DNA from 3 places in the Pseudomonas sp. LBUM1645 genome. Region 1 is predicted to be linked to each of the others. Evidence: predicted binding sites of a transcription regulator. Region 1 holds the regulator's gene; each other region holds the start of a gene.
What was found. Region 1 encodes FliA, which starts transcription of late flagellar genes. Its sites were predicted from a motif close to CTAAAGTTTNNNNNNNNNNNGCCGNTAA; they were not measured.

Region 1 (4,304 bases):
ACCGTATTGGTGCTCAGGAACAACTCAAGACGTTGGGCCGGATCCTCAATGTGTCGGTGACGCATGTCGATCCGGGCCAGTCGCTGGTGCAGGCGCTGGAGCCTTTGCTGCGCAAACGCGTGGTGCTGATCGATACCGCAGGCCTTCAGGCCAGCGATCCGGCACTGCGCATGCAGCTCGAAAGCCTGGCCGGTCGTGGCATCAAATCGAAAAATTATCTGGTTTTGGCAACCACCAGCCAGAAACAGGTTCTAACGGCCGCTTATCACAGTTACAAGCGTTGTGGGCTCGCTGGCTGCATCCTGACTAAACTGGATGAAACGGCAAGTCTGGGCGAGGTGTTGAGCCTGGCCATCAGTCATGAATTGCCGGTGGCTTACCTCACCGATGGCCCGCGGATTCCGGATGATTTGCATCTACCGCGTCGTCATCAGTTGGTCAGTCGCGCCGTCAGCGTGCAAATGCAAGAAGAACCCAGCGAAGAAGCCATGGCTGACATGTTCGCTGATATTTACCACAGCCCGACCAAGCAGGTCGGCTGAGGTATTAATGAACAGTTTTTGTACCTACATCGATGGTCTGCCATGCATTGTTCAGTTAGTGAACGCGCAGCCAGTAATGTGGCCTCCGTCTAAGTAAGACAAGGTAAAGAAAATTCATGGGCAGCATGCATCCCGTACAGGTGATCGCGGTGACCGGCGGCAAAGGTGGCGTCGGGAAAACTAACGTGTCAGTGAACTTGTCCCTGGCTCTAGCAGAGCTCGGTCGACGCGTCATGCTGTTGGACGCCGATCTGGGGCTGGCGAACGTCGACGTCCTGCTGGGACTGACACCCAAACGTACTTTGGCCGACGTGATCGAAGGCCGCTGCGAGCTGCGCGACGTACTGTTGCAAGGTCCTGGCGGCATTCGCATCGTCCCGGCCGCGTCCGGCACGCAGAGCATGGTTCATTTGAGCCCGGCTCAACACGCCGGCCTGATCCAGGCGTTCAGCGATATCGGCGACAACCTCGACGTGCTGGTGATCGACACCGCTGCAGGCATTGGTGACTCGGTAGTCAGTTTCGTTCGCGCAGCGCAGGAAGTCTTGCTGGTGGTCTGCGACGAACCGACCTCGATCACAGACGCCTACGCACTGATCAAACTGCTGAACCGCGATTACGGCATGAACCGCTTCCGCGTCCTGGCCAACATGGCCCAGAGCCCGCAAGAAGGTCGCAACCTGTTCGCCAAGTTGACCAAGGTCACGGATCGCTTCCTGGACGTCGCCTTACAATACGTCGGCGCGGTTCCTTACGACGAAAGCGTGCGCAAGGCTGTGCAGAAGCAGCGCGCCGTTTACGAAGCCTTCCCGCGGTCCAAGTGCTCACTGGCATTCAAGGCCATTGCACAGAAGGTCGATACCTGGCCGCTGCCTGCGAACCCGCGCGGGCACCTGGAGTTTTTCGTCGAGCGCCTCGTGCAACAAACCGCAGGACCTGTGCTATGACAGCCAGTGGCTACAACCTCTACAAGAAGTCGGCACGTGACGCGCAGTACGAGCTGATCGAGCGTTACGCGCCACTGGTTAAACGCATTGCCTACCACTTGCTGGCGCGTCTGCCAGCCAGTGTCCAGGTTGAAGATCTGATCCAGGCCGGGATGATCGGCCTGCTTGAAGTGTCGACCAAATACGACGCCAGCAAAGGCGCGAGTTTCGAGACGTACGCGGGCATTCGAATCCGTGGCGCGATGCTCGATGAAGTACGCAAGGGGGACTGGGCGCCGCGTTCGGTCCACCGCAATACCCGGATGGTCAGCGACGCAATTCGCTCGATTGAAGCTAAAACCGGTCGTGACGCTAAAGATCACGAGGTTGCGGCCGAACTCCAATTGAGTCTCGACGATTATTACGGGATTTTGAACGACACCCTGGGCAGCCGGTTATTCAGTTTCGACGATCTGTTGCAGGACGGCGAACACGAAGGGCTGCACGAGGATGGCGCGAGTGCTCATCTCGAGCCGTCACGCGATCTGGAAGATGAACGCTTCCAGGCAGCGCTGGCGGACGCGATTGCCAATTTGCCGGAGCGTGAGCGACTGGTGTTGGCGCTGTACTACGACGAAGAGTTGAATCTCAAGGAAATCGGTGAGGTCCTGGGGGTCAGCGAATCTCGGGTCAGCCAGTTACACAGCCAGTGCGCGGCCCGTTTGCGGGGGCGTTTGGGGGAGTGGCGAGCGCGCTGAAGGCAGTGTGGGGACACTGCGAACGCGGCGGGTGGGGTGTTGAACCAAACCGGCCCCGATCTGTTGTGCTCCAGACAGTCATTGAGTGCTTTGCCGGATTGATTGAAATGGCGTGTCCAGGTGCTGGGCGCGTTTAAGACTGCTTGGAGGTCGAATTGAACAAGAACATGAAAATCCTCATTGTTGATGACTTCTCAACGATGCGGCGGATCATAAAAAACCTGTTGCGTGACCTTGGGTTCACCAACACGGTCGAGGCCGATGATGGCACTACTGCCATTCCGGTTCTCAACAGCGGCAGCATCGACTTTCTGGTAACAGACTGGAACATGCCTGGCATGACCGGTATCGATCTGCTGCGCCACGTGCGCGCCGATGAAAAGCTCAAGCACCTGCCGGTGCTGATGGTGACCGCTGAAGCCAAGCGCGAGCAGATCATCGAGGCAGCCCAGGCCGGTGTTAACGGCTATGTGGTCAAACCCTTTACGGCCCAGGCGTTGAAAGAAAAAATCGAAAAGATTTTCGAACGCATCGGTTGATGTGCGAAGCCACTGCGCCACGGGGGAGCTATGGAGCATTACGAATCTTCACAGGGCGATTTCGAGTTGACCCTGAAAAAACACGCTGTCGAACTGGTCGAAAGCCTTGAAAAAGGCAGGTTCGGCGACGCTGTGCAACTGATCCATGAGCTCAATCAGACCCGTGACCGCGGCCTGTATCAGGAAGTGGGCAAGCTCACTCGCGAGCTGCATAGCGCGATCGTCAATTTCCAGATTGACCCGAACATGCCGCAAGCCGAGGAAGTGTCACAGATCACGGATGCCACCGAGCGTCTGGGTTATGTGGTCAAGCTGACCGAGGCTGCTGCCAACCGCACCATGGACCTGGTGGAAAACGCCACGCCGCTGGTCAACGGCCTGAGCAACGAAGCCCAGGCCTTGAGCACCGATTGGGGACGGTTCATGCGTCGCGAAGTCGGGGCTGAAGAGTTCCGCGAGCTGGCTCGGCGCGTCGACGGTTTCCTGACACGCAGCAGCGAAGACAATCGCGTTGTGTCGAGCAACCTCAACGACATTCTGCTCGCTCAGGATTACCAGGACCTCACCGGTCAGGTGATCAAGCGTGTGACCCAATTGGTCACCGAAGTTGAAAGCAACCTGCTCAAGCTCGTGCTTATGGCCAGTCAGGTGGACCGCTTTGCGGGCATCGAACATGACCGTGAAGCGATGCTGGCAGAAAAAGATCCGCAAAAACATCTCTCTCAGGGTGAAGGTCCGCAGATTCATGCCGATAAAAGAGAAGACGTTGTGTCCGGTCAGGACGATGTAGACGATTTGCTTTCCAGCCTTGGATTCTAGGAGCACCCCTACACATGAGCTTCGGCGCCGATGAAGAGATCCTTCAGGATTTCCTGGTTGAGGCCGGCGAGATTCTAGAGCAACTGTCCGAACAGCTGGTCGAGCTTGAAAGCCGACCTGATGATGCGGATTTGCTCAATGCAATTTTTCGCGGTTTTCACACTGTAAAAGGAGGCGCCGGCTTCCTCCAGCTCAACGAGCTGGTGGAGTGCTGTCACATCGCCGAGAACGTGTTCGACATCCTGCGCAAGGGTGAACGTCGCGTCGACTCGGAACTGATGGACGTGGTTCTCGAAGCGCTGGATGCGGTGAACGGCATGTTTACCGAAGTCCGCGAGCGCAGCCCGATCACGGCTGCCACGCCAGAATTGCTTGCGGCACTGGCCCGTCTGGCCGAGCCGCAAACCGCCGATGAAACGGCACCGGTTGCCGAAGTGGTGGAAGAACCTGCCGCCGAGAGCGAATCGGGTGACATCACCGATAACGAATTCGAACAACTGCTGGACTCACTGAACGCCGTCAAGGCTCAGGCAGAAGCCCCGGCAGCCGTGCCAGCGCCGAGCAGCAATGCGGCAGCCAGCGACGAAATAACCGATGCCGAGTTCGAGTCGCTGCTCGATCAACTGCACGGTAAAGGCCAGTTCGCCGTCGATGCGGTAGCCCCGGCGCCAGCCGCACCGGCTGCCCCGAAAGCGGCAGGCGACAGCTCCGATATCACTG
Region 2 (4,304 bases), 3.1 Mb from region 1:
CCGTCTTCTCGGTGTCGTAGCGAGCCGAGTGGGCCTCACGACCGTCGAAGTCGATATCGGCTGCCTGACAGGCCTTGGCCAGTACGGTTTGGCCGTAAGCCAGACCGGCCAGGGTTGCCGTATCGAAGCTCGAGAACGGATGAAACGGGTTGCGCTTCATGTCCAGGCGCGCGACGGCGGCGTTAAGAAAGCCCAGATCGAAGCTGCTGTTGTGCCCGACCAGAATCGCCCGTTTGCAACCGTTGGCTTTCAGAGCCTTGCGGATGCCGCGGAAGATGTCGGTCAGCGCGGCTTCTTCACTCACTGCCATGCGCAGCGGGTGATCGAGTTTGATCCCGGTGAATTCCAGAGCAGCCGCTTCGATGTTTGCGCCTTCAAAAGGCTCTACGCGGAAGAAGTAAGTGTGGTCGGGGTACACAAACCCTTTTTCGTCCATGCCGATGGTAGTTGCGGCAATTTCCAGCAAGGCGTCAGTGGCAGAGTTGAAACCACCGGTTTCAACGTCGACAACGACTGGCAGGTATCCACGGAAGCGCTCAGCCATCGGGTGGCGCGAACCACCTCCGCCGCCTTGGCCGTCCTGTTCGTCGTCGAAATGGTCTTCACTCACGCGTGTTCCTCCAGCAGGCGCCAGCGCAGTTTTTCACCGGCGCGCAGCGGGATTACGGTCAGCTCGCCAAATGGCAGGCTGGTTGGGGCGGTCCACTCATCGCGGACCAGGGTGATGCGATCGGTGTTCACCGGCAGGCCGTAGAAGCGCGGGCCGTTCAGGCTGGCAAAGGCTTCGAGCTTGTCCAGCGCGTTGCGCTGTTCGAAGGCTTCGGCATACATTTCGATCGCTGCATAAGCGGTGTAGCAACCGGCACAGCCGCAAGCGGCTTCTTTGGCGTGCTGGGCATGGGGCGCCGAGTCGGTGCCGAGGAAGAACTTGTCGCTGCCGCTGGTGGCGGCGTCGAGCAGGGCTTCCTGATGGGTGTTGCGCTTGAGGATCGGCAGGCAATAGAAGTGCGGCCGAATCCCGCCCACCAGCATGTGGTTGCGGTTGTACAGCAGGTGATGCGCGGTGATGGTCGCGCCAACATTGGCCGAAGCCTCGTTGACGAACTGCACGGCGTCAGCGGTGGTGATGTGTTCGAACACCACTTTGAGCGTCGGGAAACGCTCGACGACACGACGCATGTGCTCATCGATGAAGATTTTTTCGCGATCGAACACGTCGACATCGCCACGGGTGACTTCACCGTGAACCAGCAAGGGCATCCCGACTTCGGCCATGGCCTCGAGTGCAGGGAAAATCTTGTCGATGCTGGTGACACCGGAGTCCGAGTTGGTGGTCGCGCCGGCCGGGTACAGCTTGGCGGCGTGAATGAAACCACTGGCCTTGGCCTCGCGAATTTCTTCGGGCTGGGTGCGGTCGGTCAGGTACAGCACCATCAACGGTTCGAAGCGGCTGCCAGCCGGGCGTGCAGCGAGAATCCGCTGGCGATAGCCGTCGGCTTCAGCGGTGTTACGCACCGGAGGTACCAGGTTGGGCATGATGATGGCGCGACCAAAGGTGCGCGCGACATCCGCGACTGTATTGGGCAACACAGCACCATCGCGAAGATGAATATGCCAGTCGTCGGGACGCAGCAGGGTCAGGCGGTCGGACATGAGGGGATTCCAGGCGGGTCAAACTGAGGGGAATGCTACCGGAAAAGACTCTTCCAGGCACTCGCTATCAAGTTTTGCTGGAAGCTTCCGATATCCAACAGGTATGCCGTAAACATCTGTGTGTCGGTCTTTTTGTTGTAGAAGCCAGTGGAGCCTCCCGTGCGCCAGCGTTATTTAGCCTTGCTCAGCGTGTTTGCCAGCCTTCCAGCGATGGCGCTCACTTTCCAGACCCGTCTGGAGAGCATCGAGTGGACGGTCGAAGGAGACAAGTTCGAGTGCCGCCTGAGTCAGCCGATCACCGATTTTGGTTCGGGTGAGTTCGTGCGCCGCGCTGGCGAGCAAGCGACGTTTCGTCTGAAGGCCTATAACTCGATGATCGGCGGCGGTTCGGCGACGTTGCTGGCGGCGGCTGCACCCTGGCAGCCGGGCCGTGGTGACATCAACCTCGGTTCTGTGCGGATCGGCAGCGGCAATGTGCTGTTCAACAGTTCGCAAGTACAGGCCGGCCGCTTGATCAGTGGGCTGATGGATGGCCGCAGTCCGGTCGTTCGACATTACTCTGGCGATGGCCGGGTGTCGGAAGTGCGCCTGTTGCCGGTCAAGTTCAGCAAGGCCTTCAACGACTATCAGGGCTGCGTGGCGAAGCTGCTGCCGAAGAATTTCGAGCAGGTTAAGCAATCGCAGATCGGCTTCCCCGGCGAAGGCCTCGATCTCGACGCGCAGGCCAAGGCGCAATTGCAAGTGATGCTGGAGTTCATGAAGGCCGACCCGACGGTCAACCACATCGAACTCGATGGTCACTCCGACAACAGCGGCAACCGCCTGACCAATCGTGATTTGTCGCGGCGTCGGGCCCTGGCAGTCATGGAGTTCTTCAAGGCCAACGGCATTCAGGAATCGCAGATCACCGTGCGCTTTCATGGCGAGCGTTATCCATTGGCGCCCAATACCAATTCCGCCAACCGGGCGAAGAACCGTCGAGTCAATGTGCACCTCGCGCGCGTTGCGCCCACCGAAACGCCGGCCCCTCAGGCCACTGCATCGGCGAGCGCCGCGTCGACCTCCTGAACCCGCTGTTATCGTCGCTCACTCGACATAATCTGTCGCTTCGTCGTCATAAGCTGTCGCGCCTCTGTAAATTATCCTGCATGACCGGTAGACTTGACGGCTTTCCGTAGAACCCCGTGGAGTGATGGCATGGCGGACGTAAACAAGGTCGTTCTGGCGTATTCCGGCGGCCTGGACACTTCGGTGATCCTCAAGTGGCTGCAGGATACTTATAACTGTGAAGTCGTGACCTTCACCGCTGACCTGGGTCAGGGCGAAGAGGTCGAACCTGCACGCGCCAAGGCACAGGCCATGGGCGTGAAAGAGATCTACATCGACGACTTGCGCGAAGAATTCGTGCGCGATTTCGTTTTCCCGATGTTCCGCGCCAACACCGTTTACGAAGGCGAGTACCTGCTGGGTACTTCCATCGCTCGTCCGTTGATCGCCAAGCGCTTGATCGAAATCGCCAACGAAACCGGTGCTGACGCCATTTCCCACGGCGCTACCGGCAAGGGCAACGACCAGGTTCGTTTCGAACTGGGCGCCTACGCCTTGAAGCCAGGCGTGAAAGTGATTGCTCCGTGGCGCGAATGGGACCTGCTCTCCCGTGAAAAGCTGATGGATTATGCTGAAAAGCACAACATCCCGATCGAGCGTCACGGCAAGAAAAAATCCCCGTACTCGATGGATGCCAACCTGCTGCACATCTCCTATGAAGGCGGCGTGCTGGAAGACACCTGGACCGAGCACGAAGAAGACATGTGGAAATGGACCGTCTCCCCGGAGAAGGCTCCAGATAAAGCGCAATACCTGGAACTGACCTACCGCAACGGCGATATCGTCGCACTGGACGGCGTCGAAATGACCCCGGCTACCGTGCTGGCGACCCTGAACCGTATCGGCGGCGAACACGGTATCGGCCGTCTCGACATCGTCGAGAACCGTTATGTGGGCATGAAGTCCCGTGGCTGCTACGAAACCCCTGGCGGCACCATCATGCTGCGCGCTCACCGTGCGATCGAATCGATCACCCTGGACCGCGAAGTGGCTCACCTCAAAGACGAGCTGATGCCTAAATACGCCAGCCTGATCTACACCGGTTACTGGTGGAGTCCTGAGCGTCTGATGCTGCAACAGATGATCGATGCGTCCCAGGCACACGTGAACGGCGTTGTGCGCCTGAAGCTGTACAAGGGCAACGTGATCGTCACCGGTCGCAAGTCCGACGAATCGTTGTTCGATGCCAACATCGCGACCTTCGAAGAAGATGGCGGCGCCTACAACCAGGCCGACGCGGCGGGCTTCATCAAGCTCAACGCCTTGCGCATGCGTATTGCGGCGAACAAAGGCCGGAAGCTTTTCTGAGATCTTTGAAACCGTAGTGGAACGACGTTAATAGAGTTGTGGCCTTGTCGGTGACAAGGCCACAATTTTGAATAGGGGGGAGTTTTTCTGCCGGACGTCGTGTTATCAGCGCCCTTTTTGTATCTGTAATACCTTCCTTCTGTTTCCTCTCTCTGAATGCTCTTCAAGCGTTACCTGCTGCGTGTCAGGTAAAAAGAGTGATCAAGAATCGTTAGACCGTGTGAGTTCAAATTGTA
Region 3 (4,304 bases), 3.4 Mb from region 1:
GGGGTTGTCCACGGAGCAGGTCGGTCTGTTCATGGGTAGCTGCATTTTTGCGGGCTTGCTGGTGCAATGGCCGTTGGGCTGGCTGTCCGACCGTTATGACCGGGCGCTGTTGATCCGCTGTTTTGCCCTGATCCTGGCGCTTACCGCGTTGCCGCTGGCAATCATGCAACAGGTACCGCTGGAGATTTTGTTTATCACCGGGTTCTGCTGTTCGCTGGTGATGTTCTGCCTGTATCCGCTGGCGGTGGCGTTCTCCAACGACCACGTCGAGGGTGATCGTCGGGTGTCCCTGACAGCGATGCTGTTGGTGACCTACGGTGTCGGCGCCAGTATCGGGCCGCTGGTGGCCGGGGTGCTGATGAAGCTGTTCGGCAGTCACATGCTCTATGCCTTCTTCAGTTTCTTCGCGTTGGTGCTGGTGTGGCGGATTCGCCCGAAAGCGGTGACCAACCTGCATCAGGTCGACGATGCACCGCTGCATCACGTCGCCATGCCGGACAGTATGTCGAGTTCGCCGTTGGTGGCTTGTCTTGACCCGCGGGTCGATGAGCAGGTGGTTCAGGATCAGATGCAGAACCCGATCAACCCTGAGCCGGACCCGGAACCCGAACCAGAGCCCGAACCAGAGCCCGAAACCGATCCGCCGCCGGAAGACCCTGATGCACCTCGCGAGCAAAGTTTTACTGAGGCCAGGCCTTAAATAAAACGCATAAAAAAACGGGCAGTCACCGCAAGGGACTGCCCGTTTTCTATTGAAGCGTCTTATTACATGTCGTCTTTGTCGAAGCGCCGCGCTTCGCGCTGAAGCTGATAGACGAACCGCTCGACCTGCCGCTGCACCAGCCCGCTCATGTTGTGAAAGCGTACGCCGGCGAAGGTGGTGGAGATCCTTTCTTCGAAGTGCAGGTAACGCAGCTCGACGGGTGCCGTCATCTTGCCAAAGGGCAGGGCAGCGATGAAGCGGTCATAGACCTCACCCAATTGCAGGCTGCCCGTGATGTCGCCTTCGAAGCGCAACTTGCAGCCGGTGGCGGAGATGTCCAGTAGCTTGCCGCTGATCGGCGACTTGAGCTTTTCACCGCCCAGATCGACGTTGACCAGTTGTGCCAGCTTCAATGCTGCGCGGAATGCATTACGACGCTGGTGGTAAACCACCTCGGCGGGCAGGGCGCCTCGGTAGCAGCGACCGCCACCGGATTCGTCGATGGTCAACGGGCCGTTGCTTTCCCACGCAATTCGTACGCCGTCGTGAAAGCCTTCGACCTTGAACGGTTCGCCGGCGAGCAGGAAGCGTTCACCATCGCGGGGAATCATTTCGTCCAGGGCAATCATGTTGCTGTCACGGTCAAGGTCCACCAGATAACTCTGGAAGCGCTGGCTGCGCTCATGGAACGTGATGATCAGCGGATCATGGCTGTCTTGCAGCTGGCGCAGGGTGCCGGAGATCTCCAACGGCGTGGTGAGCACCTTGGGTGGCTGCGGAGCATCTTCCGCGCTTAAGGCATTGAACACGGTTCATCAATCTCCAGACAAAATATGACTACGGCTAGCCAGCATATTGCCAGCATGTTACGCGTCTTGATAGTGCGGGCTTTTCAGCAGGCTCAAGCCTGACTGAGCGGGCGTGGCTTCGCAAGCATGGAGGTTGATCCGCGCGCATCGTAGAGCGCTGGTGGCTCGCCGCCGTTGAGGATTTTCAGCTGATTGGCCGTCGCGGCCTGTTGCACCAGGATCGACTGGCCATTCTTGACGTTGGCCGCCTGGCATTGAGCCAGAAGATCGGTCAATACATCGCTCTGCTCCAACAGCTGATCGCCAATGCTCGAATGACTGGCAAGTTGCTCCAGGCCATCGCGGTTGGTCGGCAGGTTGAGGCTGGCGAGGATTTCACTGCGCTTGCGGCCATGCTGATCGAGCAAAATGATCAATGCCTGTTTCTGCGCCAGAATCTCTTCGAGCAGTGGCATGTCGCGACCGTGCAAGGCGAGGGACTCGGTTTGCAGTAACTCCAGCAAGTGCTGTGCTGGAGCGAAATCGTCGGTGATCAGTTGCAGTAAATTAGTGTCGTGCATGGCTGGCCTTGGGTTTTAAGCGTCCAAAAGCCTGGCGCAGGCCTTGGCCTAGCGCTGGGCTTCGAAGTTGAGCAGTTTGTTGGCTACACGGTTGCTGTCGACTTTGTAGCTGCCATCGGCAATCGCTGCTTTCAACTCGGCCACGCGGGCGTTGTCGACGGCAGGCTGATCGCGCAGCTTGTCAGTGACCTTCTGCAACTGTTGAGCCTCATTGCTGAGATGTACCGATTCCCCGCTTTTGACGGTACTGGCCTGTTCGGCCGGGGTATTCAGCGGTGCGGGTTTGCCGGCTTCGGCGGTTTCCTTCGCGGTGCTGGTACGTGTACTGCCGGTAAGTGACGAGGAACTGTTTAAACGGCTGAAATCGATGACCATGACAAAAAACCTCTGGGTATTTGGACGCTTGCCATGTTTTCGGCCATACCCGGAAAAACTTTAGGCCCAATTATCAATGAGCTTGCGCGCGTCAGCGCTTGCCCTGCATAGGGCACAGTCTAGGGAACAGTCGAGTGGCGCGCCACATCTTCACAAACAGAGAGTTCTACATGGCCACTTCCACCTGACCGGGCGCGATGACTTGCGCCTTGATGACCCGCTGGGAGTTGAGGTTTTTCACCCGAATCTGTTCGCGCAAGCCGCCGTTGGACAGCGCTTCACCCGGCATGCGCACGCTGAGCGTTCCACTGCGGGCGGTAATCACCACTTGGTCGCCCTTGCTGATGACTTCTGCCTGTTCCATGTGCACCAGGGTCATGACCTGGTCGGCGACCATTGGTCGGGTAAGTTTCTGTCCGATCGCCTGGTCGACGGAAGTCAGGTAACCCTGGCTGATCAGACTGATGTCACGCTCGCGCAGGGTTACATCCTGGGGCTCGACGATACCGGCGCGTCGTAGCGGGCGGGTGGTGGTCACAATGTCGCGAAACAGGCGCACTTGAGCGGGTACGAAGACCGTCCAGGGCGACGCGCCCTCGCAGCGCACCTTGACCGTAACTCGCCCCAACGGCGTGGCCGGGCTCTCCAGGGACGCTGTCAATTCCTTGTCGCACATGGGCATGCGCAGCCGCGGATCGAGCTGCTTGACCTCGATCTCGTAGCGACCTTCCGTTTGACTGGTTGCCAGATAGTCTTCTACGGTGAATTCAAGAAAGCCCTGAGTGACGCCGATAAGCATGTCAGGCAAGGTAACCGCGTCAGCAAGGGCAGGGCTGCCAGCGTTGAACAGGCAAACGGCCGACATCGCGCAAAGCAATTTGCGGGCGTTTGATGTCAGGCGTCGGAAAAATGTCGGTTCTGTGTTCATAAGAGTTAAAAAGCAAGCGCCGTGCCGTTTAGTGATGAATGCGCGTCGCAACACACTTAAGCGTTGGTGTAGGAGTCTGTGCATGGCTGGTGTAATGGATGCGGTAAACCAGCGCACGCAACTGGTAGGGCAGAATCGCCTTGAGCTGTTGTTGTTCCGTCTCGACGGCCAGCAGCTGTATGGGATCAACGTGTTCAAGGTTCGGGAGGTGCTGCAATGCCCCAAACTGACACTGATGCCAAAATCCAGTCCTGTCGTGTGCGGTGTGGCAAATATTCGGGGGGCGACCATTCCGATTCTTGATCTGGCCATGGCGACCGGTTCCGGTGCGCTGAAAGATCAAAGCAATCCCTTCGTGATCATCACGGAGTACAACACCAAGACCCAGGGTTTCCTGGTGCGGTCGGTGGAACGCATCGTCAACATGAACTGGGAGGAGATTCATCCGCCACCCAAGGGCACGGGACGCGATCATTACCTGACGGCTGTGACTCGGGTCGACAATCAGTTAGTCGAAATCATCGACGTCGAGAAAGTGCTGGCAGAAGTGGCGCCGACACCGGAAGCGATTTCCGTTGGCGTGGTGGATGTCGAAACCCAGCACAAGGCATTGTCCTTGCGGGTGCTGACGGTCGATGACTCGTCGGTGGCGCGCAAGCAGGTCTCGCGTTGCCTGCAAACGGTCGGCGTCGAAGTGGTGGCGTTGAACGACGGTCGGCAGGCGCTGGATTACCTGCGCAAGCTGGTCGACGAGGGCAAGAAGCCGGAAGAAGAGTTCCTGATGATGATTTCCGACATCGAGATGCCGGAGATGGACGGGTACACCCTCACGGCCGAGATCCGCAACGACCCTCGCATGCAAAAGCTTCACATCATCCTGCATACTTCGTTGTCGGGTGTATTCAATCAGGCGATGGTCAAGAAGGTCG

Region 2: a site for FliA is predicted at 1,720-1,747, ahead of ACA079_RS05480 (flagellar protein MotY). Genes of this name have one in related genera too.
Region 3: a site for FliA is predicted at 2,484-2,511, ahead of flgM (flagellar biosynthesis anti-sigma factor FlgM). Genes of this name have one in related genera too.

What each region holds. Positions count from the first base shown of each region.
Region 1 is NZ_CP166811.1:5,269,848-5,274,151, reverse strand. It holds gene flhF (flagellar biosynthesis GTPase FlhF) at 1-542, shown strand, start outside; gene fleN (flagellar synthesis regulator FleN) at 659-1,489, shown strand; gene fliA (RNA polymerase sigma factor FliA) at 1,486-2,226, shown strand; gene ACA079_RS23820 (chemotaxis response regulator CheY) at 2,394-2,765, shown strand; gene ACA079_RS23815 (protein phosphatase CheZ) at 2,796-3,584, shown strand; gene ACA079_RS23810 (chemotaxis protein CheA) at 3,599-4,304, shown strand, end outside.
Region 2 is NZ_CP166811.1:1,270,144-1,274,447, forward strand. It holds gene rnt (ribonuclease T) at 1-610, opposite strand, end outside; gene pyrC (dihydroorotase) at 607-1,653, opposite strand; gene ACA079_RS05480 (flagellar protein MotY) at 1,813-2,721, shown strand; gene ACA079_RS05485 (argininosuccinate synthase) at 2,851-4,068, shown strand; gene ACA079_RS05490 (hypothetical protein) at 4,239-4,304, opposite strand, start outside.
Region 3 is NZ_CP166811.1:1,583,759-1,588,062, forward strand. It holds gene ACA079_RS06940 (MFS transporter) at 1-700, shown strand, start outside; gene ACA079_RS06945 (flagellar brake protein) at 766-1,512, opposite strand; gene ACA079_RS06950 (flagella synthesis protein FlgN) at 1,605-2,072, opposite strand; gene flgM (flagellar biosynthesis anti-sigma factor FlgM) at 2,121-2,447, opposite strand; gene flgA (flagellar basal body P-ring formation chaperone FlgA) at 2,614-3,375, opposite strand; gene ACA079_RS06965 (chemotaxis protein CheV) at 3,458-4,304, shown strand, end outside.